DNA from 4 places in the Paenibacillus sp. M-152 genome. Region 3 is predicted to be linked to each of the others. Evidence: a T-box and tRNA genes for the amino acid it is inferred to sense, from the RefSeq annotation. Region 3 holds a T-box; the other regions hold tRNA genes.
The links. The T-box of region 3 lies ahead of leuS (leucine--tRNA ligase). A T-box ahead of a tRNA ligase gene usually reads a tRNA of that ligase, here a tRNA-Leu.

Region 1: it has a tRNA-Leu gene. The T-box ahead of leuS (leucine--tRNA ligase) is inferred to sense a tRNA for this amino acid. The anticodon was not compared.
Region 2: it has a tRNA-Leu gene. The T-box ahead of leuS (leucine--tRNA ligase) is inferred to sense a tRNA for this amino acid. The anticodon was not compared.
Region 4: it has a tRNA-Leu gene. The T-box ahead of leuS (leucine--tRNA ligase) is inferred to sense a tRNA for this amino acid. The anticodon was not compared.

Annotation. Positions count from the first base shown of each region.
Region 1 covers NZ_CP034141.1:4,493,847-4,501,146, reverse strand. Annotated here, with positions in the region: rRNA gene EGM68_RS19615 (23S ribosomal RNA) at 1-748, shown strand, start outside; rRNA gene rrf (5S ribosomal RNA) at 827-943, shown strand; tRNA gene EGM68_RS19605 (tRNA-Asn) at 962-1,037, shown strand; tRNA gene EGM68_RS19600 (tRNA-Ser) at 1,041-1,132, shown strand; tRNA gene EGM68_RS19595 (tRNA-Glu) at 1,150-1,221, shown strand; tRNA gene EGM68_RS19590 (tRNA-Val) at 1,231-1,306, shown strand; tRNA gene EGM68_RS19585 (tRNA-Met) at 1,337-1,413, shown strand; tRNA gene EGM68_RS19580 (tRNA-Asp) at 1,440-1,516, shown strand; tRNA gene EGM68_RS19575 (tRNA-Lys) at 1,545-1,620, shown strand; tRNA gene EGM68_RS19570 (tRNA-Gly) at 1,656-1,730, shown strand; tRNA gene EGM68_RS19565 (tRNA-Arg) at 1,736-1,812, shown strand; tRNA gene EGM68_RS19560 (tRNA-Leu) at 1,825-1,904, shown strand; tRNA gene EGM68_RS19555 (tRNA-Pro) at 1,912-1,985, shown strand; gene EGM68_RS19550 (BofC C-terminal domain-containing protein) at 2,093-2,794, shown strand; gene ruvC (crossover junction endodeoxyribonuclease RuvC) at 3,020-3,523, shown strand; gene ruvA (Holliday junction branch migration protein RuvA) at 3,520-4,134, shown strand; gene ruvB (Holliday junction branch migration DNA helicase RuvB) at 4,185-5,192, shown strand; gene EGM68_RS19530 (SpoIID/LytB domain-containing protein) at 5,420-7,300, shown strand, end outside.
Region 2 covers NZ_CP034141.1:620,168-627,467, forward strand. Annotated here, with positions in the region: rRNA gene EGM68_RS02765 (16S ribosomal RNA) at 1-693, shown strand, start outside; rRNA gene EGM68_RS02770 (23S ribosomal RNA) at 968-3,893, shown strand; rRNA gene rrf (5S ribosomal RNA) at 3,972-4,088, shown strand; tRNA gene EGM68_RS02780 (tRNA-Ala) at 4,171-4,246, shown strand; tRNA gene EGM68_RS02785 (tRNA-Asn) at 4,251-4,326, shown strand; tRNA gene EGM68_RS02790 (tRNA-Ser) at 4,330-4,421, shown strand; tRNA gene EGM68_RS02795 (tRNA-Glu) at 4,441-4,512, shown strand; tRNA gene EGM68_RS02800 (tRNA-Val) at 4,522-4,597, shown strand; tRNA gene EGM68_RS02805 (tRNA-Met) at 4,627-4,700, shown strand; tRNA gene EGM68_RS02810 (tRNA-Asp) at 4,726-4,802, shown strand; tRNA gene EGM68_RS02815 (tRNA-Thr) at 4,816-4,891, shown strand; tRNA gene EGM68_RS02820 (tRNA-Tyr) at 4,896-4,981, shown strand; tRNA gene EGM68_RS02825 (tRNA-Gln) at 5,084-5,158, shown strand; tRNA gene EGM68_RS02830 (tRNA-Lys) at 5,163-5,238, shown strand; tRNA gene EGM68_RS02835 (tRNA-Leu) at 5,251-5,331, shown strand; tRNA gene EGM68_RS02840 (tRNA-Gly) at 5,342-5,416, shown strand; tRNA gene EGM68_RS02845 (tRNA-Arg) at 5,422-5,498, shown strand; tRNA gene EGM68_RS02850 (tRNA-Leu) at 5,511-5,590, shown strand; tRNA gene EGM68_RS02855 (tRNA-Pro) at 5,598-5,674, shown strand; tRNA gene EGM68_RS02860 (tRNA-Gly) at 5,682-5,752, shown strand; gene EGM68_RS02865 (glycoside hydrolase family 26 protein) at 6,879-7,300, shown strand, end outside.
Region 3 covers NZ_CP034141.1:3,984,466-3,991,765, reverse strand. Annotated here, with positions in the region: gene yqeK (bis(5'-nucleosyl)-tetraphosphatase (symmetrical) YqeK) at 1-447, shown strand, start outside; gene rsfS (ribosome silencing factor) at 444-791, shown strand; gene EGM68_RS17310 (CvfB family protein) at 788-1,696, shown strand; gene EGM68_RS17305 (class I SAM-dependent DNA methyltransferase) at 1,700-2,473, shown strand; gene EGM68_RS17300 (tautomerase family protein) at 2,546-2,935, opposite strand; T-box leader at 3,115-3,372, shown strand; gene leuS (leucine--tRNA ligase) at 3,434-5,872, shown strand; gene comER (late competence protein ComER) at 5,853-6,698, opposite strand; gene EGM68_RS17285 (ComEA family DNA-binding protein) at 6,986-7,300, shown strand, end outside.
Region 4 covers NZ_CP034141.1:499,312-506,611, forward strand. Annotated here, with positions in the region: rRNA gene EGM68_RS02185 (23S ribosomal RNA) at 1-1,404, shown strand, start outside; rRNA gene rrf (5S ribosomal RNA) at 1,481-1,597, shown strand; tRNA gene EGM68_RS02195 (tRNA-Ile) at 1,632-1,708, shown strand; tRNA gene EGM68_RS02200 (tRNA-Ala) at 1,731-1,806, shown strand; tRNA gene EGM68_RS02205 (tRNA-Asn) at 1,811-1,886, shown strand; tRNA gene EGM68_RS02210 (tRNA-Met) at 1,921-1,994, shown strand; tRNA gene EGM68_RS02215 (tRNA-Ser) at 1,998-2,089, shown strand; tRNA gene EGM68_RS02220 (tRNA-Glu) at 2,121-2,192, shown strand; tRNA gene EGM68_RS02225 (tRNA-Val) at 2,199-2,274, shown strand; tRNA gene EGM68_RS02230 (tRNA-Met) at 2,285-2,358, shown strand; tRNA gene EGM68_RS02235 (tRNA-Asp) at 2,384-2,460, shown strand; tRNA gene EGM68_RS02240 (tRNA-Phe) at 2,511-2,583, shown strand; tRNA gene EGM68_RS02245 (tRNA-Thr) at 2,609-2,684, shown strand; tRNA gene EGM68_RS02250 (tRNA-Tyr) at 2,689-2,774, shown strand; tRNA gene EGM68_RS02255 (tRNA-His) at 2,791-2,863, shown strand; tRNA gene EGM68_RS02260 (tRNA-Gln) at 2,882-2,956, shown strand; tRNA gene EGM68_RS02265 (tRNA-Lys) at 2,961-3,036, shown strand; tRNA gene EGM68_RS02270 (tRNA-Leu) at 3,052-3,139, shown strand; tRNA gene EGM68_RS02275 (tRNA-Gly) at 3,146-3,220, shown strand; tRNA gene EGM68_RS02280 (tRNA-Cys) at 3,231-3,301, shown strand; tRNA gene EGM68_RS02285 (tRNA-Arg) at 3,328-3,404, shown strand; tRNA gene EGM68_RS02290 (tRNA-Pro) at 3,427-3,500, shown strand; tRNA gene EGM68_RS02295 (tRNA-Gly) at 3,510-3,580, shown strand; gene EGM68_RS02300 (PAS domain-containing sensor histidine kinase) at 3,785-4,888, opposite strand; gene EGM68_RS02305 (response regulator) at 4,881-5,534, opposite strand; gene EGM68_RS02310 (GAF domain-containing protein) at 5,677-6,126, opposite strand; gene EGM68_RS02315 (Crp/Fnr family transcriptional regulator) at 6,425-7,165, shown strand.

The DNA.
Region 1 (7,300 bases), 510 kb from region 3:
GCCAGCTTGAGAGGAGGCATCCTTGGGATACCACCCTGATCGTATCTAGGTTCTAACTTGGTACCGTAATCCGGTGCGAGGACAGTGTCAGGTGGGCAGTTTGACTGGGGCGGTCGCCTCCTAAAGAGTAACGGAGGCGCCCCAAGGTTCCCTCAGAATGGTTGGAAATCATTCGAAGAGTGCAAAGGCAGAAGGGAGCTTGACTGCGAGACCTACAAGTCGAGCAGGGACGAAAGTCGGGCTTAGTGATCCGGTGGTACCGCATGGAAGGGCCATCGCTCAACGGATAAAAGCTACCCTGGGGATAACAGGCTTATCTCCCCCAAGAGTCCACATCGACGGGGAGGTTTGGCACCTCGATGTCGGCTCATCGCATCCTGGGGCTGAAGTAGGTCCCAAGGGTTGGGCTGTTCGCCCATTAAAGCGGTACGCGAGCTGGGTTCAGAACGTCGTGAGACAGTTCGGTCCCTATCTGTCGTGGGCGTAGGAAATTTGAGAGGAGCTGTCCTTAGTACGAGAGGACCGGGATGGACGTACCGCTGGTGTACCAGTTGTTCCGCCAGGAGCACCGCTGGGTAGCTATGTACGGAAGGGATAAGCGCTGAAAGCATCTAAGCGTGAAGCCCCCCTCAAGATGAGATTTCCCAATGAGTAAGACCCCTTGAAGACGACGAGGTAGATAGGTTGGGGGTGGAAGTGCAGTAATGCATGGAGCTGACCAATACTAATCGGTCGAGGGCTTATCCTAAAGATAAGGCGCAAGGAAGTTTCGGATCCAGTTTTCAGGGTGTAACCTTGAAATTAGAATTTGCGAGGCAAATTCATGTTTGGTGGCGATAGCGGAGGGGTTCCACACGTACCCATCCCGAACACGACCGTTAAGCCCTCCAGCGCCGATGGTACTTGGACCGCAGGGTCCTGGGAGAGTAGGACGCCGCCAAGCGAGTTTTGTAATTATTATTCCCTGATAGCTCAGTTGGTAGAGCACTCGACTGTTAATCGAGTTGTCACAGGTTCGAGTCCTGTTCGGGGAGCCATATGGAGAGGTGTCCGAGTTGGCCGAAGGAGCACGATTGGAAATCGTGTAGGCGCCAAAAGCGTCTCGAGGGTTCGAATCCCTCTCTCTCCGCCAGAATTATTTTATAGTATGGCCCGTTGGTCAAGGGGTTAAGACACCTCCCTTTCACGGAGGTAACAGGGGTTCGAATCCCCTACGGGTCATAGTAGTATGGAGGCTTAGCTCAGCTGGGAGAGCATCTGCCTTACAAGCAGAGGGTCGGGGGTTCGATCCCCTCAGCCTCCACCATTTATTTTTAATAGACTTCCCTACTATTGCCGCGGGATGGAGCAGTTCGGTAGCTCGTCGGGCTCATAACCCGAAGGTCGCAGGTTCAAATCCTGCTCCCGCAACCAATTAACTTTTTAATGAAAATTATTATGGAACTGTGGTGTAGAGGCCTAACATGCCTGCCTGTCACGCAGGAGATCGCGGGTTCGAATCCCGTCAGTTCCGCCATTTTCACAAAGTTACATTACCCTGTTGGGAGCCATTAGCTCAGTTGGTAGAGCACCTGACTTTTAATCAGGGTGTCGAAGGTTCGAGTCCTTCATGGCTCACCATTCATGTACTTATATGTCATGGATATAATTGTATTGCGGACGTGGCTCAGCGGTAGAGCATCGCCTTGCCAAGGCGAGGGTCGCGGGTTCGATTCCCGTCGTCCGCTCCATATTTGCGCCCTTAGCTCAGCTGGATAGAGCGTTTGACTACGAATCAAAAGGCCGGGAGTTCGAATCTCTCAGGGCGCGCCATTAACTTCATAAGCCGGTGTGGCGGAATTGGCAGACGCGCGCGACTCAAAATCGTGAGGGAAACCGTGGAGGTTCGAGTCCTCTCACCGGCATCTATTTCGGGATGTAGCTCAGCTTGGTAGAGCACCTGGTTTGGGACCAGGGGGTCGCATGTTCAAATCGTGTCATCCCGATTCAATAGGAAGTCGCTGGAAGCAGCGACTTTTTTGTTATTATCTTTTGTATAAATCAGTAATCTTAAGGTCACACTAACACAAAAAGTGGGACGGAAGGGATTACTGTGAAGCGATTAAGTTGGAAAAAACAGATGAAACGGCGCTGGAAACAGTGGAGAAGAACAGTGTGGGCATGTACTATTTTGGGTGCGGCTTGCTTACTGGCAGGGTTGGGTATTCTGTTTTCGAATCATATGCAGGCTATGCTGTCGCAACCACTGGCTACTACCGTTATGGCAGAGATGGAGGAGGAGTCACCAAATTATACTTCTACCGAAGACCGCTCCTCGCAGATGCAGCTATTGCAAAGTATTCATGCTTCCGGTATAAGCAGGAAGACCCGTTTGTTAACTACCTACGTATGTGGTACGGAGACCAATTCCTTGGGAACGTTAAGTTCACAACAACTGGAAAGTTTGCTGAAGCAACATCCCGATTGGAAGGGACGGCTTAATACTAAAGGAGAAGTGTGGCTGGAGCGCAGAGTGGAAGATTTGTCGGAGTCATGCAAAGAGCGTGCATATATGGGCTTAAGCACTGATGGACAGCTTACACTGTTTGAAGGGCTGCCTAAAAAGGAAAAAGTAATTCGTACTTTTTTTCAATTGGATATAGGGTCTATGGAGACGGCCTTGCCGGAAGGGGTATATAAACAACTTCAGCAGGGAATCCGTGTACAGGATATAAATGAGTATAACAGTGTAATCTCCACTTTTAGTGACTTCGCAGTGGAGCGAACACAGAGGGTATTAAAGCAGCATTATTGATTACAAGTACGAGACGTTAGGCTTTGCCCATGAGGTGAGGCTTGTAGCGTCTCTTTTTATGTTTTCACTCATGGTTAAACTTTTTCCTCTATTAGATACAAAGTTTTGTTATAATGAAAAGAACGACACATATGTTCGCTTTATATGGAATTTACTCATGTATAATAACGATAGTGCTAGCTGATGGTTAGTTAGGCATGTTTGAGCGATAGGGGAGAGGTTTTTTTGCGTTTTTTAGGAATTGATCCCGGTATTGCCATTGTGGGCTTCGGGTTTGTAGACAAGATAGGCAGTAAGGTGGTTCCTGTGCAATATGGCTGTATCCAGACGGAGGCCCATACACCGGAAGAAGACAGGTTGCTTCATGTGTATGAAGGCATGTTGCAATTAATTGATAAGTACAAGCCGGATGCGGTTGCATTGGAGAAGCTTTTTTTTAATCGCAACGTTACAACAGCCATGTCCGTGAGTCAGGCACGTGGGGTGCTGGTATTGGCTGCCAAGCAACGTAATTTGCCTATAGGGGAATACACGCCCATGCAGGTAAAGCAGGCTATTGTAGGGTATGGCAAGGCGGAGAAGAAGCAGGTACAGGAGATGGTTAGAATGTTTCTAAAGCTCCAGGCTGTGCCCAAACCGGATGATGTAGCGGATGCTTTGGCAGTGGCTATTTGCCATGCGCATTCCTATGGACTAAATTCAAAATTAAATGAGGTATTACGAAAATGATAGATTTCTTGCGTGGTTCTGTAGCTCACTTGGAAAATGAATATGTCGTTTTGGATGTGCAGGGTGTAGGGTATCGGGTATTTTGTCCGAATCCTTACGCCTTCGCCAAAACGGAAGGACCGGTGGTTATTTACACTCACCATCATGTAAGGGAAGATGCTATTTTACTGTTTGGGTTTGCAACCCGTGAGGAGCAGCAATTATTCCGTAAATTGATCGATGTGTCTGGTATTGGACCACGGGTGGCTCTTGGTATTTTGGGAGGCGGTACGCCTGCGCATGTGGTGACGGCGATTTATCAGGAGAATATCACATTTCTCACCAAATTACCGGGGATTGGTAAAAAGACGGCACAACGTATGATTCTAGATTTAAAAGACAAGCTGGACGGTATTGGGGCGTTAGGAATGGCTACCGGATTGTTTGCGGAGCCTGCTGTAGAAGAAGGCGAAGGTTCGTACTGGAGTGAGGCGCGTGAAGCGCTTAAAGCACTCGGTTACACGGATGCTGAGTTAGATAAGGTATGGAGCAAAATGAAGAAAGATGCGAAACCTGATGATTCTGCCGACATTTTGATGAAACGGGCTTTGCAACTGTTGTTTGCCGGATAGGACGCTGTTGTCCGTGAATAGAAATCTGGTAAAAAGAGGAGCGATGGATTGTGGATGACCGGATTATTTCCGCCAATTTGATGATGGAAGACCAGACGGCGGAGTTAAGCCTTCGCCCCCGTTATCTAAATGAATATATCGGGCAAAATCAGGTCAAGGAAAATCTGAAAGTATATATTGAAGCGGCCAAGATGCGTAAAGAAGCGTTGGACCATGTATTGTTGTACGGACCGCCCGGATTGGGTAAAACCACTTTGGCTAACATTATCGCCAATGAGTTAGGGGTTAATTTACGTACAACTTCAGGACCTGCAATTGAAAGACCGGGAGATTTGGCAGCATTGCTGACCAACCTTCAAGAGGGTGATGTTTTGTTCATTGATGAAATTCATCGCCTTCATCGTACAGTGGAAGAAGTCATGTATCCGGCGATGGAAGATTTTGCACTGGACATTATGATTGGCAAAGGCCCAAGTGCACGTTCAGTTCGTTTGGATTTACCGCCCTTTACTCTTATAGGTGCTACTACACGCGCTGGGTTGCTCTCTGCGCCATTGCGTGACCGATTTGGCGTTATTAGTCGATTAGAGTTTTATACAACAGACGAGCTGGCTTACATCGTGTCTAGGAATGCGGATATTATGGAAATCGAGATTGTCGGGGATGCGGCGGAGGAAATCGCATTGCGTTCACGGGGGACACCGCGGATTGCCAACCGACTGTTAAAAAGGGTACGTGATTTTGCCCAAGTTGCCGGAGACGGTATTATTCATTCAGAGTTGGCTGCAGAGGCACTAAAGAGACTTCAAATAGATCCACTTGGGCTGGATGAAATTGACCATAAAATGCTTAAGGCTATGATTCATTCATTCCGAGGCGGACCTGTAGGATTGGACACCATTGCTGCGACCATTGGTGAAGAGAGCCAGACGATTGAAGATGTGTACGAGCCTTATTTGTTACAAATTGGCCTTTTACAAAGAACACCTCGCGGACGAACGGTGACTCCGGCGGCATATGCTCACCTTGGAATTCCTATGCCAACAGACCCACGGTGACTAGGAAATTATAGTGCACTTTTAAAAATCATTGAGTGTTATTCGTAAGTATGACGATATGAAGTGGATTAGACAGATGAATTGAGCTAAGAAGTGTATAAGTCCGATTCAAGCGGGTTCAAATTTTAGTTTATTCCGCCGATGTATTTAAAGGGATAGACGCGGGTCGAGATCCCGATAAATCATGTAATATAAGTGCTAGTCAGCTAGAATTGGGGGAGCTAGAAATGAGTGGAGATACATTGAACCGAAATAAAAATTTCGGAGCGTGGACAGGCCGGCTCAAACGAGCAGCTTTGATTATGGTATTAGCTACAGCTTGCATACCTTGGCCTTCAGCTGTTCAGGCTGCTGCCGCCCAAGAGGATATTCGTGTAGTGATCTTTGCGGATCTAGGCAGCAAATATAAAGCGACAGTTCCCGCTGTAACTTTGAAATCATCAGGGAGCCTGAGTGTCGGACAGAACAGTGGGGGCAGCTTTCAGGCTTGGATGGGACTGCCAGACAGTACGGCTCGTTTTAGTGTAGACAGCTATCGAGTGAAGGTGCTTGAAGGAAATGAAGCGGCTGCGATAAAAGCGGCTCAAGCTCTGCAAAAGACTAATGATAAACCTACTGTTTTTATTGGTTCAAAAAACGGTGGCTCTGTCTATCAAGTGTATGCGGGATTATATGCTAGTGAACAGTCGGCACAGGCTGCCGTGCAACGGATTTCCTCAGCAACCGGAGCGCAGGCCGAAGTTAAGGGAAACAAACATTGGTCGACGGGAAGCTACGGAAGCGAGCAGGAGGCTAATCTCGTTCGCACGACAATTGCTGCCGCAGGTTTTGATGCTTTTACTGTAATTCAATCAAGAGGCCAGTATGCTGTATGGGTTGGAGAAGAAAGTAATGACAGTAAGCTGTCGGCCTTGAAAACAGAGCTGGAGAGCAAGCAGCCTAGACTCACCCTTTCCAAAGTGAATACTACTCAAACTGGTCTTATCCTAAGACAGGAAGCAGGAGTAACGACAGGCTCACAGGTGATGCCTCATTACATGCTAAGTGGCTCTAATAATAGCAGCAAGATAATTGTCAACGGCGGTAATAATGGAATCCAAGTGGTCGAAAGGTCACAGCGTACATATCGCGGCGACATGGAGATTGGCATATCGTCAGGACAGCTGGCGCTTGTGAATGAAGTCCCTTTGGAGCAGTATTTGTATTCCGTAGTTGGAGCAGAAGTCTATTCCTCATGGCCAGCTGAAGCGCTTAAGGCTCAAGCGGTAGCGGCTCGCAGTTATGCGCTTGCCCAAGGCAATCGGTTTCAGATCGGCAATGTGGTAGATGGCACGCTAAGCCAAGCTTACAATGGTAAGAGCTCAGAACATGCAAATGTCAACGAGGCTGTAGATGCAACAACTGGTGAAGTTATTAAGAGTGGCGGCAAAGTGGTCGAAGCTGTATTCTCCTCTAATGCGGGCGGTGTGACAGCAGATGCTTCCGAAGTGTGGAATAGTGGTGGCGAAGCGTTTGCAAGCGTGGACAGCTCAGGAGATACCTCAGCGCAAAAAGGAGCACAGGAGTGGTATCATGTACTTCTCTCCAATGGCAAGACAGGTTATATCCGCGAGGATAACGCTAAGGAGCTGGAGGGAGTCACAGAAGCGGGGTTAGACAAAATCACCGTCACTGCGGAAAATACAAATGTGCGTCCTATTCCTCAAATCCAATCAACGGTTACACCCGTAGAGAAGGTGCAGCCGGGTGAAGAGATGATTGTTCTGGAAAAGGTGCCTCAATCCGGAGACTATGCATGGGTTAGAGGGCCCTTTACAGCAGCTCAGATTGCTAAGTCCTTGCAAGGGAAAATAACTGGCACAGTACCGTCCTCTGTTAATCACCTTGATGTTACCAAACGGGGTCCGTCAGGTCGAGTGTTGGAGGTTGAAGCAGATGGAACTCCTCTAAAAGTGAAGTATCCGGACATGTATCGCTCAGCGATGGGGGGACTACCAAGCACACTGTTTGATATTGCGAGTACCGGCAGTTATACTGTATTAGGCGCTGATGGAGCTACTACTCATGTAAGCGGCACACAAGGTACCCAAATTCTGTCGGCATCTGGC
Region 2 (7,300 bases), 2.5 Mb from region 3:
GGTGCCGAAGTTAACACATTAAGCATTCCGCCTGGGGAGTACGGTCGCAAGACTGAAACTCAAAGGAATTGACGGGGACCCGCACAAGCAGTGGAGTATGTGGTTTAATTCGAAGCAACGCGAAGAACCTTACCAGGTCTTGACATCCCTCTGACCGGTCTAGAGATAGGCCTTTCCTTCGGGACAGAGGAGACAGGTGGTGCATGGTTGTCGTCAGCTCGTGTCGTGAGATGTTGGGTTAAGTCCCGCAACGAGCGCAACCCTTATGCTTAGTTGCCAGCAGGTCAAGCTGGGCACTCTAAGCAGACTGCCGGTGACAAACCGGAGGAAGGTGGGGATGACGTCAAATCATCATGCCCCTTATGACCTGGGCTACACACGTACTACAATGGCCGGTACAACGGGAAGCGAAGCCGCGAGGTGGAGCCAATCCTAGAAAAGCCGGTCTCAGTTCGGATTGTAGGCTGCAACTCGCCTACATGAAGTCGGAATTGCTAGTAATCGCGGATCAGCATGCCGCGGTGAATACGTTCCCGGGTCTTGTACACACCGCCCGTCACACCACGAGAGTTTACAACACCCGAAGTCGGTGAGGTAACCGCAAGGAGCCAGCCGCCGAAGGTGGGGTAGATGATTGGGGTGAAGTCGTAACAAGGTAGCCGTATCGGAAGGTGCGGCTGGATCACCTCCTTTCTATGGAGAATCGTTTCCTGCAATGGAAACATTCAAATATGAAGCGTAAGCTTCAAACTTACTCACTCGTTGCTCAGTTTTGAGAGTTCAAACTCTCAAATTGCACCTTGAAAACTGGATACCGAAACGAAATTGCGTTTTAGAATATTCCTTTAAGCTGATCTTGTGTAAACAAGTGAAATAAAGGTAGCAGATAAGGAAAGATATTTTGCTTGTAGCAAAAATCATTTTCTTATTAAACATCGACATTTTCTTTCTGCGAAAGAAAAGTCTAGGTTAAGCTACAAAGAGCACACGGAGGATGCCTAGGCGCCAGGAGCCGACGAAGGACGTGGCGAACAACGATAAAGCCTCGGGGAGCTGTAAGCAAGCTTTGATCCGGGGATGTCCGAATGGGGAAACCCGGCTGTCTTCATCGACAGTCACTACTCACTGAATTCATAGGTGAGTGAGAGGCAGACCAGGGGAACTGAAACATCTAAGTACCCTGAGGAAGAGAAAACAATAGTGATTCCGTCAGTAGCGGCGAGCGAACGCGGATTAGCCCAAACCAAGGAGCTTGCTCCTTGGGGTTGTGGGACGTCTCACATGGAGTTACAAAGGAACCGGTTAGATGAAGAGGTCTGGAAAGGCCCGCCAGAGAAGGTAAAAGCCCTGTAGTTCAAAACTTGTTCCCTCCGAGACGGATCCCGAGTAGTGCGGGGCACGTGAAACCCCGTATGAATCCGGCAGGACCATCTGCCAAGGCTAAATACTCCCTGGCGACCGATAGTGAAGCAGTACCGTGAGGGAAAGGTGAAAAGCACCCCGGAAGGGGAGTGAAATAGATCCTGAAACCGTGTGCTTACAAGAAGTCAGAGCCCGATCTATGGGTGATGGCGTGCCTTTTGTAGAATGAACCGGCGAGTTACGTTCCCGTGCAAGGTTAAGGTGAAGAGCTGAAGCCGCAGCGAAAGCGAGTCTGAATAGGGCGACTGAGTACGTGGACGTAGACCCGAAACCGGGTGATCTACCCCTGTCCAGGGTGAAGGTGCGGTAACACGCACTGGAGGCCCGAACCCACGCATGTTGAAAAATGCGGGGATGAGGTGGGGGTAGCGGAGAAATTCCAATCGAACCCGGAGATAGCTGGTTCTCCCCGAAATAGCTTTAGGGCTAGCCTCGGAAAAAAGAATCGTGGAGGTAGAGCACTGATTGGGTGCGGGGCCCGCAAGGGTTACCAAGCTCAGTCAAACTCCGAATGCCATAGATTTAGTTCCGGGAGTCAGACAGTGAGTGCTAAGATCCATTGTCGAAAGGGAAACAGCCCAGACCATCAGCTAAGGTCCCCAAGTGTGTGTTAAGTGGGAAAGGATGTGGAGTTGCACAGACAACCAGGATGTTGGCTTAGAAGCAGCCACCATTGAAAGAGTGCGTAATAGCTCACTGGTCGAGTGACTCTGCGCCGAAAATGTAACGGGGCTAAACACACCACCGAAGCTATGGCTTGATGCATTGCATCAGGGGTAGGGGAGCGTTGAATGCGGGTTGAAGGTGTACCGGAAGGAGCGCTGGACTGCATTCAAGTGAGAATGCCGGTATGAGTAACGAAAAGATCTGTGAGAATCAGATCCGCCGAAAGCCTAAGGGTTCCTGAGGAAGGTTCGTCCGCTCAGGGTAAGTCGGGACCTAAGGCGAGGCCGATAGGCGTAGTCGAAGGACAACAGGTAGAAATTCCTGTACCACCGTAATCCGTGATGAGCGATGGGGTGACGCAGTAGGGTAGTGACGCGGACTGATGGATGTCCGTCTAAGCAGTGAGGCTGATGTGTAGGCAAATCCGCACATCGTAAGGCTGGGCTGTGATGGGGAGCGAAAATTATAGTAGCGAAGGTCATGATCTCAGACTGCCAAGAAAAGCCTCTAGCCAGGAGAAGGTGCCCGTACCGCAAACCGACACAGGTAGGCGAGAAGAGAATTCTAAGGCGCGCGGAAGAACTCTCGTTAAGGAACTCGGCAAAATGACCCCGTAACTTCGGGAGAAGGGGTGCCTCGGTAGGGTGAATAGCCCGAGGGGGCCGCAGTGAAAAGGCCCAAGCGACTGTTTAGCAAAAACACAGGTCTGTGCGAAGCCGCAAGGCGAAGTATACGGGCTGACGCCTGCCCGGTGCTGGAAGGTTAAGGGGAGTGGTAAGCCTTCGGGCGAAGCTATGAACCGAAGCCCCAGTAAACGGCGGCCGTAACTATAACGGTCCTAAGGTAGCGAAATTCCTTGTCAGGTAAATTCTGACCCGCACGAATGGCGTAACGACTTGGGCGCTGTCTCAACGAGAGATCCGGTGAAATTTTAATACCTGTGAAGATGCAGGTTACCCGCGACAAGACGGAAAGACCCCATGGAGCTTTACTGCAGCTTGATATTGAATTTGGGTACGATCTGTACAGGATAGGTGGGAGCCGTTGAACTTTGAGCGCCAGCTTGAAGGGAGGCATCCTTGGGATACCACCCTGATCGTATCTAGGTTCTAACTTGGTACCGTGATCCGGTGCGAGGACAGTGTCAGGTGGGCAGTTTGACTGGGGCGGTCGCCTCCTAAAGAGTAACGGAGGCGCCCCAAGGTTCCCTCAGAATGGTTGGAAATCATTCGAAGAGTGCAAAGGCAGAAGGGAGCTTGACTGCGAGACCTACAAGTCGAGCAGGGACGAAAGTCGGGCTTAGTGATCCGGTGGTACCGCATGGAAGGGCCATCGCTCAACGGATAAAAGCTACCCTGGGGATAACAGGCTTATCTCCCCCAAGAGTCCACATCGACGGGGAGGTTTGGCACCTCGATGTCGGCTCATCGCATCCTGGGGCTGAAGTAGGTCCCAAGGGTTGGGCTGTTCGCCCATTAAAGCGGTACGCGAGCTGGGTTCAGAACGTCGTGAGACAGTTCGGTCCCTATCTGTCGTGGGCGTAGGAAATTTGAGAGGAGCTGTCCTTAGTACGAGAGGACCGGGATGGACGTACCGCTGGTGTACCAGTTGTTCCGCCAGGAGCACCGCTGGGTAGCTATGTACGGAAGGGATAAGCGCTGAAAGCATCTAAGCGTGAAGCCCCCCTCAAGATGAGATTTCCCAGTATGTAAGACCCCTTGAAGACGACGAGGTAGATAGGTTGGGGGTGGAAGTGCAGTAATGCATGGAGCTGACCAATACTAATCGGTCGAGGGCTTATCCTAAAGATAAGACGCAAGGAAGTTTCGGATCCAGTTTTCAAGGTGTAACCTTGAAGTTAGAATTTGCGAGGCAAATTCATGTTTGGTGGCGATAGCGGAGGGGTTCCACACGTACCCATCCCGAACACGACCGTTAAGCCCTCCAGCGCCGATGGTACTTGGACCGCAGGGTCCTGGGAGAGTAGGACGCCGCCAAGCATAAGCCCCTTCTCTGGGGATTTTTTTTCGCCTGTAAGACTAACCTCTACATAATCAGAATTTTAATGGTTATTTCTAAGATGGGGCTATAGCTCAGCTGGGAGAGCGCCTGCCTTGCACGCAGGAGGTCAGGGGTTCGATCCCCCTTGGCTCCACCAATATTCCCTGATAGCTCAGTTGGTAGAGCACTCGACTGTTAATCGAGTTGTCACAGGTTCGAGTCCTGTTCGGGGAGCCATATGGAGAGGTGTCCGAGTTGGCCGAAGGAGCACGATTGGAAATCGTGTAGGCGCCAAAAGCGTCTCGAGGGTTCGAATCCCTCTCTCTCCGCCAGCTCTTATAATAGATATGTGGCCCGTTGGTCAAGGGGTTAAGACACCTCCCTTTCACGGAGGTAACAGGGGTTCGAATCCCCTACGGGTCATAGTAGTATGGAGGCTTAGCTCAGCTGGGAGAGCATCTGCCTTACAAGCAGAGGGTCGGGGGTTCGATCCCCTCAGCCTCCACCATGAATAATATTGAGAGATACCTTTAATGTCGCGGGGTGGAGCAGTTCGGTAGCTCGTCGGGCTCATAACCCGAAGGTCGTAGGTTCAAATCCTGCCCCCGCAATTAATTTCCTATTAGAAATGCCTCTGGAACTGTGGTGTAGAGGCCTAACATGCCTGCCTGTCACGCAGGAGATCGCGGGTTCGAATCCCGTCAGTTCCGCCATTTAACTTAATATGCCGGTGTAGCTCAACTGGTAGAGCAACTGACTTGTAATCAGTAGGTTGGGGGTTCAAGTCCTCTCGCCGGCACCATTTTGGAGGATTAGCGAAGTGGCCAAACGCATCAGACTGTAAATCTGCTCCCTTACGGGTTCGGTGGTTCGAATCCATCATCCTCCACCAGTTTTATTATTATGGTGGTCGTGACGAATGGATTAACGTACCGAATTGTGGCTACGGCATTCGTGGGTCCAAGGCCCATTGATCGCCCTGTTAAATACATAATGGGGATTAGCCAAGCGGTAAGGCAACGGACTTTGACTCCGTCATGCATAGGTTCAAATCCTATATCCCCAGCCATTAAGAGCCATTAGCTCAGTTGGTAGAGCACCTGACTTTTAATCAGGGTGTCGAAGGTTCGAGTCCTTCATGGCTCACCATTATCATTGTATGCGCGTGTGGCGGAATTGGCAGACGCACTAGACTTAGGATCTAGCGTCTTTGACGTGGGGGTTCAAGTCCCTCCACGCGCATATTGTTTTTGCGGACGTGGCTCAGCGGTAGAGCATCGCCTTGCCAAGGCGAGGGTCGCGGGTTCGATTCCCGTCGTCCGCTCCATATTTGCGCCCTTAGCTCAGCTGGATAGAGCGTTTGACTACGAATCAAAAGGCCGGGAGTTCGAATCTCTCAGGGCGCGCCATTAACTTCATAAGCCGGTGTGGCGGAATTGGCAGACGCGCGCGACTCAAAATCGTGAGGGAAACCGTGGAGGTTCGAGTCCTCTCACCGGCATCTATTACGGGATGTAGCTCAGCTTGGTAGAGCACCTGGTTTGGGACCAGGGGGTCGCATGTTCAAATCGTGTCATCCCGACCATTTTTTTGCGGGTGTAGTTCAATGGTAGAACTCCAGCCTTCCAAGCTGGTAGCGTGGGTTCGATTCCCATCACCCGCTTTCTATAGATGAAAAAAGAGACGGCTTATGCCATCTCTTTTTTTTGTACTTTTAAAAAATATCGTGTTCTAGTCAATAAAGCTCAAGAGTTAGAACATTATAGTCTAAATCGATGAGATTGCAATTGTTATACTTCATGGATTTACACAGACTGGCTACTCATCGTCCTTACTAAGCTAACATACCCCGTTAGTTGCCCCACTATTTTAAAACTCCTTTTCTAATTCAAGTCGCTCGGAGCTCCAATCCCATAACTCGATAGCACGATTGTAGTTGTATGATTTCTCTGAAGATTTGATTTCTTTGGATCCGTCCCACTTTGAATAGAGTTGGTGAGTACAAGCTTTGTTAGACCATTTCCTGATTGTTTGGTTGTACGAATGCTGGAACGAAACGGAGTAATGGCATTACATTATTCGACATAAATCGCAGGAAGAAGAATAGGAAACTGGTGAATAATAGTTTCACCTCTAAAAACCGAATTTGGCCCAAAGGCCGAATATCGGTTTTTTTGTTTCATGAGTGCCAAGCCAACATTTTAAAGAAAATAAACGCTATGTTTTCAGAGTGATCAGTTTAGTTCTAATAGACGCTAGTGATCCACCGTTGCTAACTATTCTGCACGTGTGTTTATTTTCTAGGCTACTGATAACAGGATACGTTAAGTGTGTGATTATGAATCTTCTATATAGTCCAAAAATAGCAATAATTTGAATCCGAATTCATAAGAGTGAAATAAAAAGATTTCCTTTATTACACACTTAGTCTCTACCACACTTTGCGAAGGTTGTTTATTTATTGTTATACGAATTAATTTTTGATCTAATAGAACTATTTCAACCTTTTTCCTTGATGTCGATATAATTGAGGGTCGCAAAAGTGTATTCCTTTAGGCAAATGGAGATCAACTCGCTAAAACGAAAAATATGTAGGTTGCGAATCAGAATTGTCTTATTGAACAGGAGGGGTGTACTAGAAAAAAGACTCATTACGGAACTCAGAATTGAGGAAAAACGGAGGTTATGTTTATGGACAATAAGAATGATAAAAGTTGCTGGATGAAGTGATTGACCATAAGCCTTGCGATTACAAGCAGCAAGATATAAACATTAGGAGGATAACCAATATGAATTCATTCAAGAAAACGAAGAGCTTGATCAGCGCCCTGACCGGGGCTGCACTATTATTCTCGCTACCAATAACGGCAGGCGCGGAGAGCAATATCAACTATACAGGCATGTTCCTGGGCTATGACGGAAGTGTAAACACCAGCCCTGTCTGGACCTACAACCCTGACATTGTCTCCTATGATCTGCTGAACTGGAACCAGGGGGGCACCGATGCAGCCTCCATTACCTCTAATAGCGCCTCCGTCATCCAAGACCTGGGGAAAATCGTCACCGTTTCCACCCACATGCCCAATCCTCAGGGTGGAAATGTAAACGCCCCAATGTCTGATTCCGATTTTAATATCTTGGCCAATACAGACATTTCATCCATCAATTCGTCCAGCCCCGCATGGCTACAAAATTATAAGGCCCAGGTTGA
Region 3 (7,300 bases):
TTGCATGATGTGGCGAAATATTGGCCTGTTCAACAGATGGAAGAAGTGATTCGTAACTATCCTGAATGTGATCAGGAGCTATTGGAGCATGACAAGCAGCTCTGGCATTCAGAGGTAGGGTACTGCGTTGCAGCAAGAGATTACGGAGTGGATGATCCGGAAATAAGGAACGCAATCCGCTGGCATACATCAGGACGTGTAGGTATGAGCCTGCTGGACAAAGTCGTGTGTTTGGCTGATTACATCGAACCAGGGCGGGATTTCCCCGGGGTTGAACATATCCGCAAACAGGCAAAGAAAAGTTTGGAGCAGGGCCTTATTGCTGGATTTGACTCTACAATTTCATTGTTGCTGGAAAAGCAAAAGGTTATTTTTCCGCTGACGGTCTTGTCGCGCAATGACTTGATTCAACAGCTAAAACAGAAAAAAACGGAGGTTCATGAATGACCCTAACGAATGAGAAATTAATGCAAACGGCGGTTGAGGCCGCTAATGATAAAAAGGCAATGAATATTGTCGCATTGGATTTGCGTGGAGTATCGCTAGTCGCGGATTATTTTGTAATCTGCCACGGTAATTCGGATACACAAGTACAGGCGATTGTAACCGAAATTCGCAAACGCGCTCATGATGAAGGTGTAGCCATCAAAGGAATCGAAGGAATGGATTCCGCTCGCTGGGTTCTAATGGATTTGGGAGATGTTGTAGTGCATGTCTTCCATCGCGACGAACGCGAATATTACAACATTGAACGACTCTGGTCGGATGCTAAGGTTGTGGAGAAGGTATGAGTTTGATCGCTGGTACTTATGTCACCATTATGGTGGATCGTGAAGTATCGCCTTTCGGCTACTTCCTTACCGTCGGCGAGCAGGATGTGTTGCTGCATTATACGGAGCTGACTCGTGAAATCGAGGTGGGTGAACGGCTGGAGGTATTTATCTTCCACGATACAGAGGACCGTTTGGCTGCAACTATGAAAAAACCGTTCTTGTCTTTGGGAGAAATGGCAAAGCTCGAGGTGGCCGATGTGCATCCGCGTTTGGGATGTTTCCTGGAGATGGGACTGGGTCGTCAACTTTTGCTGCCGATTCGTGAGTTGCCAGAAAACCGGGATCTGCATCCTCGTGTGGGTGACTACGTGTATGCCATTATGGAGCATGACAAACAAGGCAGACTGCGAGCTAAGCTGGCAGGGGAGCAGGAACTGGCTCCATTGTGCTTCCATGCTCCTAGTTCGTGGCTTAATACATGGGTGCAGGCGACGGTGTACAAGCCGCTTCAGATGGGCACATTCGTCCTGGTGGACGGGGGTGTGCTTGGTTTTGGTGCAATAGGGATGATTCATTCCTCGGAACGTAACCGCATGCTTCGCTTGGGCGAGGAGGTTAAGGTACGGGTCACGCTTGTTCGCGAAGATGGTCGGGTCAATCTGGCGATGTCGCCACGCAAGGAAGTAGGCCGTGATGAGGATGCGGATCGGTTAATTGCATTTCTGAAGGAACGTCCGGGTGGCGGCATGCCATATTCTGACGCAACGCCGCCGGATATTATCAAACAACGGTTTGGTATCAGTAAATCCGCCTTCAAGCGTGCGATGGGCAAGCTGATGAAGGAAGGACTGGTTACACAAAAAGAAAACTGGACCTACCTGGTGGAGACAATGCCTAAACCGAAGGACGGGAATGGGGAATAAAAGATGGTTTCTTACCGCAAGTTTGCCTATGTGTATGATGAGCTAATGCAGGACATGCCGTACCCGGACTGGTTGCGCTTTGCACGGCAGGCTTGGGATCGATACGGTATGCCACATACAGTGGCAGAGCTGGGCTGCGGAACGGGCTCAATTACGATTCCACTGGTTAACTCGGGCTTCGAGGTGGCTGGCATCGATTTATCCTCTGACATGCTGGCAGTAGCCCGTCGCAAAATGGAAACCACTCCTCAAGGACAGCGATTGTTTCGTGAGGGAAGCGTTCGCTGGATACAGCAGGATATGCGAGAATGGATTTTACCGGAGCCCGTGGATTCTGTCATTTCTTTTTGCGATTGCCTGAATTATTTACTTGAGGAAGAAGATATCATTTCTACTTTCCGCAGAACGTATGCTGGTCTGAAGCCTGGTGGAACCTTTCTATTTGATGTACATCACCCCCAGACTTTTTTGCGTTATGATGAAGAACAACCATTCGTACTGGATGAACGCTCTATCTCGTATATCTGGACATGCGCATTGGACACTCCACGTTGTGAAATTGAGCATCATCTCAGTATCTTTGCGAGAGCAGAACATGAAGGACGCGATCTGTACCAGCGTTTTGAGGAAATTCATGTACAGCGTGCTTATGATCCAGACTGGATGAAGGCAGAATTGTCCAAAGCGGGTTTTCGTGATGTGAAGGTATATGCAGATTTTGAATGGGTAGAAGCAGAAGATGACGCGGCGAGACTTTTCTATGTCGCTGTAAAATAGCCAGGAATCATTGGCCTAATATAGAAAAAGAAAGACGCTTTTCATGAAGTCATGAAGGGCGTCTTTTTGCACTCATATATTCACTTTATAGTTCAGCTGAAGTTCATCACCTGGTAAACCCCGAATTCCCCAATTATGTTTCGGGGTTTCAAATATAGTAATCTCAAGATCCTGTGGAGAAATCCCCAAAAGTTCGTTAATTCTTTGAAATAATAGGTTGATGAGTTGCTTCTTAGCTTCTATCGTTCTGCCTTCAAAGATACTGATCTCAATAATGGTGTACGCCTCGGAGCGACCATCGGCGTATATAAAGTCTTCATGATTCATAGGGAAGAAACGATGAAACCTTTTGTTTGGAGGATAGTTGAACGCATCCACCACGGCAGAGTGAATTACCTCTGAAAGTTGCTTTTTGATCGGATTTAGCTTTTCTTTGATCCCGAAAATTTTAATCTGTGCCATGTCTCAGCTCACCTTTCTTATCTCATCTCAACTTGAATTATTGGAACTTGGAGTTATTATAAAACATTCGTATTCATGTGTCATGGACAACTAGTATGAAGATGGGGTTTAGTATCAAATGTAGTCTTTATTTGACTTTTTTCGCGGTTTTCAATATAATAGTGCCATTATTAACGGTTAAACAATCGCTGATGAGGAATAGTAGTTTTGACTGGACATGTAGAGAGCCGGCGGGTGGTGCAAGCCGGTTGACAGTGCAAAGCGAACTCACCTCGGAGATATGCGTCCAACGCAGGAAAGCACTATATCGGTGTTAGCATCCTGTTATTAACACGCATCGGATCACCTCCGTTATCAGGTGTAAAGGGAGTAGAATGCGAAGAACGCTTTCTGCTAACTAGGGTGGTACCACGGGAATATAACCTCTCGTCCCTAGCGCTGACACGCTACGGGATGCAGAGGTTTTTTTGTTGCATACCGTTTGAGGAGGAAAAGACAATGACAGACACACAGCCGAAGCACGGCTATCAGCCGCAAAGTATTGAACCAAAATGGCAAAAATATTGGGATGAGAACAAGACGTTCCGCACTGGGGAAGAGCCGGGCAAACCGAAGTTTTATGCTTTGGATATGTTTCCGTACCCGTCTGGAGCTGGTCTGCATGTAGGCCATCCGGAGGGATACACAGCTACAGATATTGTTTCACGTTATAAAAGAATGCGTGGCTACAACGTGCTGCATCCGATGGGTTGGGACGCCTTTGGTCTGCCTGCCGAGCAGCATGCGCTGGATACAGGTGAGCACCCACGCGAAATTACGGTAAAGAACGTAAACAACTTCCGCCGTCAAATCAAATCACTTGGCTTTTCATACGACTGGGATCGTGAAATCAGTACAACTGATCCTGATTATTACAAATGGACACAGTGGATCTTCATCCAGCTGTATAAGCGCGGTCTCGCTTATGTAGCTGAAGTGCCTGTTAACTGGTGTCCAGCACTGGGAACAGTACTGGCGAATGAAGAAGTAATTGACGGTAAGAGCGAGCGTGGCGGCCATCCGGTTATCCGCAAACCAATGCGTCAATGGATGCTGAAAATTACGGAATACGCGGATCGTTTGCTGGATGATTTGGAGGAGCTGGACTGGTCCGAGAGTATTAAGGATATGCAGCGGAACTGGATTGGTAAGTCTACCGGTGCAGAGGTTCATTTCCCAATTGAAGGCTATGACGAGCAACTCACAGTATTTACAACCCGTCCAGATACGCTGTTCGGCGCAAGCTACTGTGTGCTGGCCCCTGAGCAGGAATTGGTGGATATGATTACTACACCTGAGCAAAAGGACGCTGTACAACAGTATCGTGAACAAGCTGCTCGGAAAAGCGACTTGGAGCGCACGGATCTTGCCAAAGATAAAACAGGCGTATTCACAGGAGCTTATGCAGTGAATCCGGTGAACGGCGAAAAGCTGCCAATCTGGATTGCGGACTATGTACTAGCAGGCTACGGAACAGGTGCAATTATGGCAGTGCCGGGTCATGATACACGTGACTGGGAATTTGCTAAGAAGTTCGGATTGAAAATTACTGAGGTCGTTCAAGGTGGAGACGTGGACAAAGAGCCATACACCGAGGATGGCCCGCATGTCAATTCAGGCTTGCTGAATGGACTCACCAATGAGGAAGCTATTCCGAAAATGATCGAATGGCTAGAAGCTGAGGGTAAAGGACAGGGCAAAGTTACCTATCGTCTGCGTGACTGGCTGTTCAGCCGCCAACGCTATTGGGGCGAGCCGATTCCAGTAATTCATCTAGAAGATGGAACGATCAAAACGGTTCCTGAGGATCAACTGCCGCTCGTACTGCCAGAGATGGACAATATTAAGCCTTCAGGTACAGGTGAATCCCCGCTGGCGAATGCGACAGATTGGGTAGAAATCGTTGATCCTGAGACAGGTATGAAAGCACGTCGTGAGACAAATACGATGCCGCAATGGGCAGGAAGCTGCTGGTACTACCTGCGCTTTATTGATCCGAAAAATGATAAAGAGCTTGTATCCAAAGAGAAACAGCGCGAATGGATGCCTGTTGATCTGTATATTGGCGGAGCGGAACATGCGGTTCTTCACTTGCTGTATGCCCGTTTCTGGCACAAAGTACTGTATGATATCGGCGTAGTGGAAACTAAAGAGCCTTTCTATAAGCTGGTCAACCAGGGTATGATTTTGGGCAACAACAATGAAAAAATGAGTAAATCACGCGGTAATGTCATCAATCCTGACGATATTGTAAATACGTTTGGCGCCGATACGCTGCGTATTTATGAGATGTTTATGGGACCGCTGGAAGCAACCAAGCCATGGAATGAGAATGGCGTTGAGGGAGCGCATCGTTTTCTGTCCCGCGTATGGCGCCTGTTTGTTTCCGAGGATGGTAGCCTGAACGAAAAAATTAAAAATGACGGCGGTAGTGACGAGTTCAAACGCACCTGGCATAAAACACTGAAAAAGGTAACTGAGGACCTGGACGCATTGCGTTTCAATACAGCAATCAGCCAGCTGATGATCTTCACCAATGATGCATACAAAGCAGACCTTCTGCCGCGTGCAGCGATGGAAAACTTCGTGCAAATGCTGTCTCCGCTTGCACCGCATCTGGCCGAGGAACTGTGGCAGCTGCTGGGACACAACGAGAGCATTACGTACGCGGCTTGGCCTGCCTATGATGAAGCATGGACGGTGGACGCTGAAGTGGAAATTGTCATCCAGATGAATGGTAAAATTGTACAGCGTGCAACGATTGCCAAAGATCTTGATGCCAAAGCGATGGAAGCCTTTGCTTTGTCGCTGGACAGCGTTCAGGAAGCACTGGCTGGTAAAACGGTTCGCAAGGTAATTGCTGTTCCTGGTAAGCTGGTTAATATTGTTGCCGGTTAATCGGCTTTAGGCCGAAGGAGACATCTATCTTTTGCATGTCTTCTTCATACTTGTTGTGCGTGGCCCGTATTAGCTCAGGGAAGACACTATGCAGGCTGATTTCCAACAATGCGAGAGCTTCGGCGGTGATCCCTCCGGGAACCGCTACTCTTGCTTGTAACTCGGCTGGTGTCATCCCGCCTTCCGTGAGCAGCTTTCCAGTACCGATGATCATTTCACCGGCCAATGCGCATAGTTCCGTACGGTCTATACCCGTAGCTTGAACTGCGGCTTGAATCCACTGGTCCATAAAAAAGGCCAAGAAAGCAGGGCCGCAACTCGAAAAATCCGATGTGATCCGTGTATGAGACTCTTTAACCCGAATTGGTCTGCTGATGTGGGACATAAGCTCTTCCAGAAGGGAGCGATCCTCCTCTGTAATCCGGTTTCCATGGATGCATAGTGAGGCTCCGCTTCCAATCTGGTGAGTGATACTCGGAATAATTTTGGACACTTTGGCTTTCAGTGCATGCTCCAAAATACGGATCTGTACTGGACTTGTGATAGAAACGACGATCTGCTCTTCTGTAATGACGTTGCGTATTTCATCCGTTACGGTTTTTGATTCCAGCGGCTTCACGCAGATAAATAGAATATCGCTTTCCGCTGCCGTCTCACGGTTGCTTTGAGCTGCATGCAAACCTGGATAACGACGGGCTAGCTCGGCTACCTTGGAATACGTTCGGTTGCTTGCTAATATTTGCTGCGGTTTGAGTGCGTCCGAATGAATAAAAGATTCAATTAGCAGACTTCCCATGCTGCCAGTCCCGATAAATCCAACTTTCATTGTTCAACGTCCTCCTTTCATACTTTGCGGTATAGACGCTGTGCTGTCATTCTTCTTAGTGTATGCACTTGGTCTTGGCCGACATGACGAATTTTATGTCTGAACACATTAGATCATGCTTGGGGCCGCACCACTCTTTGTATAAATGCTCACAGCGAGACCGTATGGAGGTGTTTACAAACCTCCGGTTTGACGGAAATTGGACAGATTTGCTCTGTTAGATTGAGACGCTGGTCTTCAGTCGCTTCAATTCCGAAATCCATGTGGAGTAGGGGACGATACGAAAAATGAAACGCGTATGGACAGGAATGGCAATAACGCTTGCTGTAATCGGGAGTGGACTTATTTTGTTTGCCGGAGGGCAGCACTCTGAGCCACAAGAAGAATGGAGTTTGCTTAACCATAAGGTGGAGCAGGCTTTGGCGATAGAGTCGGAGTCAATTGAGTTGCAGCGAAGCAGTGACTATGCCCAAGGAAAGCATGCTGTAAAAGAGGCTTCAGACCAAGCTGAACGCAGAGCGAATGTCGAAGCTGTTGACAATGTGAAGCATAATACTAAGCAGAGTTCTACTGGTGTATCTGCTGCTATGAGTGAAAACTCC
Region 4 (7,300 bases), 2.3 Mb from region 3:
GTGAGGCTGATGTGTAGGCAAATCCGCACATCGTAAGGCTGGGCTGTGATGGGGAGCGAAAATTATAGTAGCGAAGGTCATGATCTCAGACTGCCAAGAAAAGCCTCTAGCCAGGAGAAGGTGCCCGTACCGCAAACCGACACAGGTAGGCGAGAAGAGAATTCTAAGGCGCGCGGAAGAACTCTCGTTAAGGAACTCGGCAAAATGACCCCGTAACTTCGGGAGAAGGGGTGCCTCGGTAGGGTGAATAGCCCGAGGGGGCCGCAGTGAAAAGGCCCAAGCGACTGTTTAGCAAAAACACAGGTCTGTGCGAAGCCGCAAGGCGAAGTATACGGGCTGACGCCTGCCCGGTGCTGGAAGGTTAAGGGGAGTGGTAAGCCTTCGGGCGAAGCTATGAACCGAAGCCCCAGTAAACGGCGGCCGTAACTATAACGGTCCTAAGGTAGCGAAATTCCTTGTCAGGTAAATTCTGACCCGCACGAATGGCGTAACGACTTGGGCGCTGTCTCAACGAGAGATCCGGTGAAATTTTAATACCTGTGAAGATGCAGGTTACCCGCGACAAGACGGAAAGACCCCATGGAGCTTTACTGCAGCTTGATATTGAATTTGGGTACGATCTGTACAGGATAGGTGGGAGCCGTAGAACTTTGAGCGCCAGCTTGAAGGGAGGCATCCTTGGGATACCACCCTGATCGTATCTAGGTTCTAACTTGGTACCGTGATCCGGTACGAGGACAGTGTCAGGTGGGCAGTTTGACTGGGGCGGTCGCCTCCTAAAGAGTAACGGAGGCGCCCCAAGGTTCCCTCAGAATGGTTGGAAATCATTCGAAGAGTGCAAAGGCAGAAGGGAGCTTGACTGCGAGACCTACAAGTCGAGCAGGGACGAAAGTCGGGCTTAGTGATCCGGTGGTACCGCATGGAAGGGCCATCGCTCAACGGATAAAAGCTACCCTGGGGATAACAGGCTTATCTCCCCCAAGAGTCCACATCGACGGGGAGGTTTGGCACCTCGATGTCGGCTCATCGCATCCTGGGGCTGAAGTAGGTCCCAAGGGTTGGGCTGTTCGCCCATTAAAGCGGTACGCGAGCTGGGTTCAGAACGTCGTGAGACAGTTCGGTCCCTATCTGTCGTGGGCGTAGGAAATTTGAGAGGAGCTGTCCTTAGTACGAGAGGACCGGGATGGACGTACCGCTGGTGTACCAGTTGTTCCGCCAGGAGCACCGCTGGGTAGCTATGTACGGAAGGGATAAGCGCTGAAAGCATCTAAGCGTGAAGCCCCCCTCAAGATGAGATTTCCCAATTAGTAAGACCCCTTGAAGACGACGAGGTAGATAGGTTGGGGGTGGAAGTGCAGTAATGCATGGAGCTGACCAATACTAATCGGTCGAGGGCTTATCCTAAGATAAAGCGCAATAAGTTTCGGATCCAGTTTTCAAGGTGTAACCTTGAAGTTAGAATTTGCGAGGCAAATTCATGTTTGGTGGCGATAGCGGAGGGGTTCCACACGTACCCATCCCGAACACGACCGTTAAGCCCTCCAGCGCCGATGGTACTTGGACCGCAGGGTCCTGGGAGAGTAGGACGCCGCCAAGCAAAGTCCTTTAAAGGATGATAAAATTATAAATTAGGGCCTTTAGCTCAGCTGGTTAGAGCGCACCCCTGATAAGGGTGAGGTCGGTGGTTCGAGTCCACTAAGGCCCACCATTTCTAGATTGACTAAAAGTATGGGGCTATAGCTCAGCTGGGAGAGCGCCTGCCTTGCACGCAGGAGGTCAGGGGTTCGATCCCCCTTGGCTCCACCAATATTCCCTGATAGCTCAGTTGGTAGAGCACTCGACTGTTAATCGAGTTGTCACAGGTTCGAGTCCTGTTCGGGGAGCCATATTTTTAATACTTCTGAATTTTATATATAAGGTGGCGGCGTAGCTCAGCTGGCTAGAGCGTACGGTTCATACCCGTGAGGTCGGGGGTTCGATCCCCTCTGCCGCTACTCGGAGAGATACCCAAGTGGCTATAAGGGGACCCTCTGCTAAGGGGTTAGACTGCGAAAGTGGTGCGAGGGTTCGAATCCCTCTCTCTCCGCCATAAATTTATTAAATCAGAATTCATTTTGTAAGGCCCGTTGGTCAAGGGGTTAAGACACCTCCCTTTCACGGAGGTAACAGGGGTTCGAATCCCCTACGGGTCATAATATGGAGGCTTAGCTCAGCTGGGAGAGCATCTGCCTTACAAGCAGAGGGTCGGGGGTTCGATCCCCTCAGCCTCCACCATATTTTATATCGCGGGGTGGAGCAGTTCGGTAGCTCGTCGGGCTCATAACCCGAAGGTCGTAGGTTCAAATCCTGCCCCCGCAATTAATTTCCTATTGGAAATGCCTCTGGAACTGTGGTGTAGAGGCCTAACATGCCTGCCTGTCACGCAGGAGATCGCGGGTTCGAATCCCGTCAGTTCCGCCATTTAAATGCATATAGTACGAACTATATGGTATAGTTATAAAATTAAATATGGCTCGGTAGCTCAGTCGGTAGAGCAGAGGACTGAAAATCCTCGTGTCGGCGGTTCGATTCCGTCCCGAGCCACCTTTCAAGTGGGAATTGGTAATGTGCCGGTGTAGCTCAATTGGTAGAGCAACTGACTTGTAATCAGTAGGTTGGGGGTTCAAGTCCTCTCGCCGGCACCATTTTGGAGGATTAGCGAAGTGGCCAAACGCATCAGACTGTAAATCTGCTCCCTTACGGGTTCGGTGGTTCGAATCCATCATCCTCCACCAGTTTTATAATCATATGGCGGTCGTGGCGAAGTGGTTAACGCACCGGACTGTGACTCCGGCATTCGTGGGTTCAAGCCCCATCGGCCGCCCTTTGATTCTTAATTTAATGGGGATTAGCCAAGCGGTAAGGCAACGGACTTTGACTCCGTCATGCATAGGTTCAAATCCTATATCCCCAGCCATTAAGAGCCATTAGCTCAGTTGGTAGAGCACCTGACTTTTAATCAGGGTGTCGAAGGTTCGAGTCCTTCATGGCTCACCATTTATAAATTATTTTGCGGTCGTGGCGGAATTGGCAGACGCGCACGGTTCAGGTCCGTGTGGGCTAACCCCCCGTGGAGGTTCGAGTCCTCTCGACCGCACCATATTTTGCGGACGTGGCTCAGCGGTAGAGCATCGCCTTGCCAAGGCGAGGGTCGCGGGTTCGATTCCCGTCGTCCGCTCCATTATCCATACGGCGCCATAGCCAAGTGGTAAGGCAAAGCTCTGCAAAAGCTTCATCCCCAGTTCAAATCTGGGTGGCGCCTTAACTGCTCATTATGGAATTTAATATGCGCCCTTAGCTCAGCTGGATAGAGCGTTTGACTACGAATCAAAAGGCCGGGAGTTCGAATCTCTCAGGGCGCGCCATTTCTTAAAAAATGTATAATGTCGGGATGTAGCTCAGCTTGGTAGAGCACCTGGTTTGGGACCAGGGGGTCGCATGTTCAAATCGTGTCATCCCGATACTGATTTGCGGGTGTAGTTCAATGGTAGAACTCCAGCCTTCCAAGCTGGTAGCGTGGGTTCGATTCCCATCACCCGCTTTTTGCTATAGCGGATTCTTGTTGCCTCAGTGGTGACACCTTATAAATAAAGAGAGCCTGTCTGGGGACAGAGCTCTCTCTTTTTTTTGTACATTTATATTCCATAGATTCCACAAAGTGATGGCTATTGTTAGTGCTTGCCATCGGTGTATCTCTCCTGTTCCTGCAGGGGGATACACCGATAACTGATCTAGTGCACAGATTTTACACTGGAATGGTTAGTTGGATAGAGGTTCCCTGATTTGGAGCAGAAGTCATGCTCATGAAGCCGCCTACTCCTCTAGCTCGTTCTTCCATGCTGAACAATCCAACTCCCTCTCCTTTGGATTCTCCAGAGAAGCCCATACCCTCATCCCGAATAGTTACTTTTATTATTTCGTCTTGATCCTCTACATCAACGTATGCTTCTGCTACATCTGCGTATTTAGCCACATTCGTCAGTGCTTCTTGTACAATTCTATAGATTGCTATTTCTTTTCGGATATCAAGGCGTTTACGTAAAGTACATTGAAAATGCACTTCGATTCCGTAATGCGAACAGAAATTTTCAATATAAGTTCTTAGGGCCGGTACGACACCCAAATCATCCAAAACTGAGGGACGAAGTTCCCACGCTAAGCCGCGAACATCTTTAATGATATCAGTTACCTGTGTACGCAGATTTTCCAGAGTAGCACTGGGCTGTTCAGCTAGTTGGCTATCTAGTTGAATAATAAGTGAAAACAGGCTTTGACCAATCCCATCATGAAGCTCTCTTGAAAAGCGTTTACGCTCTTCCTCCTGTATTTGCATGACTTGCGTCATCATGGTCTGAAGCTCTGCCTCTACTTTTTTTAATTTAGTTACTTCATTACGGATCGCTAAGTACTGATAGGGTTTACCTTCCTCGTCCATAAATGGAACAATCGTAGTATTCACCCAGTAGTAGCTGTTATCTTTAGCACGATTTCGTATTTCTCCCTGCCATACCTCACCAGAACGGATCGTAGTCCACAGGTTCTTCATGAAGGCTCGAGTATGATAGCCCGAATTAATGAGACGATGATCCTGCCCGATCAATTCTTCACGACTATATTGCGAAATCTCACAGAACTTATCGTTTACGTACTGAATAATTCCTCGATGATCGGTCAGAGCAACGATGGAAGATGTATCTAGAGCAAATTTAAGATTGGATAACTGGTGGAGAGAACTACGAAGTACATGGAGAAAAGGAGAATCTGGTATATGAATTTCCAAATCATTCAGTAGTTTATCGGTTGACTCCCCAAAGGCGGGCTGCAGTAAAAGGTTAGAAGGTTCATTCATAATGGAGCAACCCCTTTTTCAGTGCAAATTTGACCAACTCAGGCCGTGTTTTCAAGTTAAGCTTCTCCATAAGGTTGCTTTTGTGGGACTCTACGGTTTTGACGCTAATCACCAGGTGTTCGGCAATTTCCTTGTTGGCATATCCTTTGGCTACCCACGATAGAATCTCTTTTTCCCGCTCAGACAGGGATTCATACGGTCCGGCTATGCCCTCTTGTTTGATTTTATCCAGATATTCACTCATCAGGCGTTTAGTTGCATTGGGATACAGATAGGCACTGCCTTCGGCCACAGACTGGATGGCAGCGAGTAATTCCTCATGAGGTGCACTTTTTAAAATATATCCAGATGCTCCGGCTTGAATGGCTCGGAACAGATATTCCTCATCATCATGCATTGTTAGAATAAGCACTTCTGTATCTGGCAACTGTTTTTTTAATTCGGTGGTTGCCGTGAGGCCATCTTTGCCAGGTGGCATACTAAAATCCATGAGCACGACATTAGGTTGTAGCTCCACCGCTTTGCGGATTGCTTCATCCCCGTCTGCTGCATCTCCTACTACCTTAATACCGTTTTTGCCGTCCAATAGGGCCATGAGGCCAGAACGTACGACAACATGATCATCCACTACTAGTATACGAATCAATTAGTCATCCCCTCGAACGGTAAAAAACCGTGCGTTTTGTCATAATCATAGCAAATTTTAGGGATTTCAATCAACAGAGATAGTTAGATGAGCTGTTCATGTTCACTTATATTTATAATTTTATTTTTCTTCAAATATCAATCTATGGAGTGAGAGGGAGAGCACATAGCTGGCCAAGGCGATGAGCGACTTGAGTGGCCTTGGCTACATCAGAATCGGTGAATGTCCTCACATCACGGTTACCAACAAGTAGCACACCGTTTGGCAAGTCTCCTGTACTGGAAAAGGGAATGGCTACTGCAGAATGTAACTGTTCGGCCAGCATAAGCGCACATTCTTGACGTAAACGTATACTGCCTGATATTAAAGCGCTAACGGTTACGGTACGCCCCAGACGAACAGCCATCCCGGCAATCCCATGACCGACTTTAAAAGAGATAAGGCGATAGCGATTGTTTCGGCTGCCGGAGGCATAATACCAATGCAACTTACCCCCTGACCTGGACATAAATGCAAGTGCAGTGAGATCCCCATAAACATGATCTCGCAACTGGTTCAGTTCATTTCGCATTTCATCCGTTATTTGTAGCATAGAAGACACATCCTTTATCTTAACCAACTGTAGCTCTAATTTATTGTAATTCCGACAGGTACAAAAGTAATTCAGGGAACCCCCTGATCTATAGGCGCAGGAAACACTGACTTTTCATTAGACTGGGTAATCAATAAGAGGTGGGGCGATAAATGGGGCATTAGATAATCCTGGAAGTGATATTTATCACTGCAAATCAGGGAGTAGAGAGGTGCAAAATCAGGTGTTCTCCCGATAACAACCCAGGAATCAAAACATTATGATAAAGATATCAGGTAAACACGAGGAGGACGCTAATATGCAAGCCACTTGTATGGAACGGTTTAGGGACGAAACGCAGCGCACGGGGATTCAACTTTTTCTGACGGAAGAGCATTTTGAGCTATTAAAAGATATCATGTCCTGGAAGAAGGTAAAGGCAGGCGTTATGCTTTTTCGAGAGGGTGATGATGCGGAGCAGCTTTATTATATACATTCGGGTCATGTTAAACTCCGTAAATCGACAGAAGACGGTAAAGAATTGATTCTGACTATTCAGCACCAAGGCGATTTGATCGGGGAGTTTAGTGGGATAGATGGGGAAGAGTATAGTTGTACTGCAGAAACAGCCGATGTGTGTGAGTTAGGTGTTGTGCTTGTTAAGGACCTGGAGTCACTCCTGTCTAAGAACGGGGAAATGGCGCTTCAGTTCATACAGTGGATGGCAATGAAGCAACGAATTATGCAATCACGGTTTCGGGACTTACTGTTGTATGGTAAAACGGGGGCACTAGCGTCTACACTGATCCGTGCAAGTAATACATGTGGTGTAGCTGTGAAGGATGGCATTTTACTGAACATGAAGCTAAGTCACTCCGAACTGGGCGAGATGATTGGAGCAACGCGCGAAAGTGTGAATCGGATGCTGAGCTCGCTAAAAGAGCAGGGAACCTTGGATACGAGAGACGGAAAAATCGTCATTCATGACCTGAAGGTGTTGCGTGCCATGTGCTGTTGTCCTTCGTATGGCCAATGTGCCCATGAGGTTTGTAGGTTATAAAATGATGAGCATCGTTAGGCGGGGGGCTAAAAGACTCCGTCTAATTGTAAGTCTTCTGACAATAAGCAAATAAAAGGAACGAGTATTATAAATATCAAAAAAATCGACGACGCGTTTAGCGGCAAATCAACGATA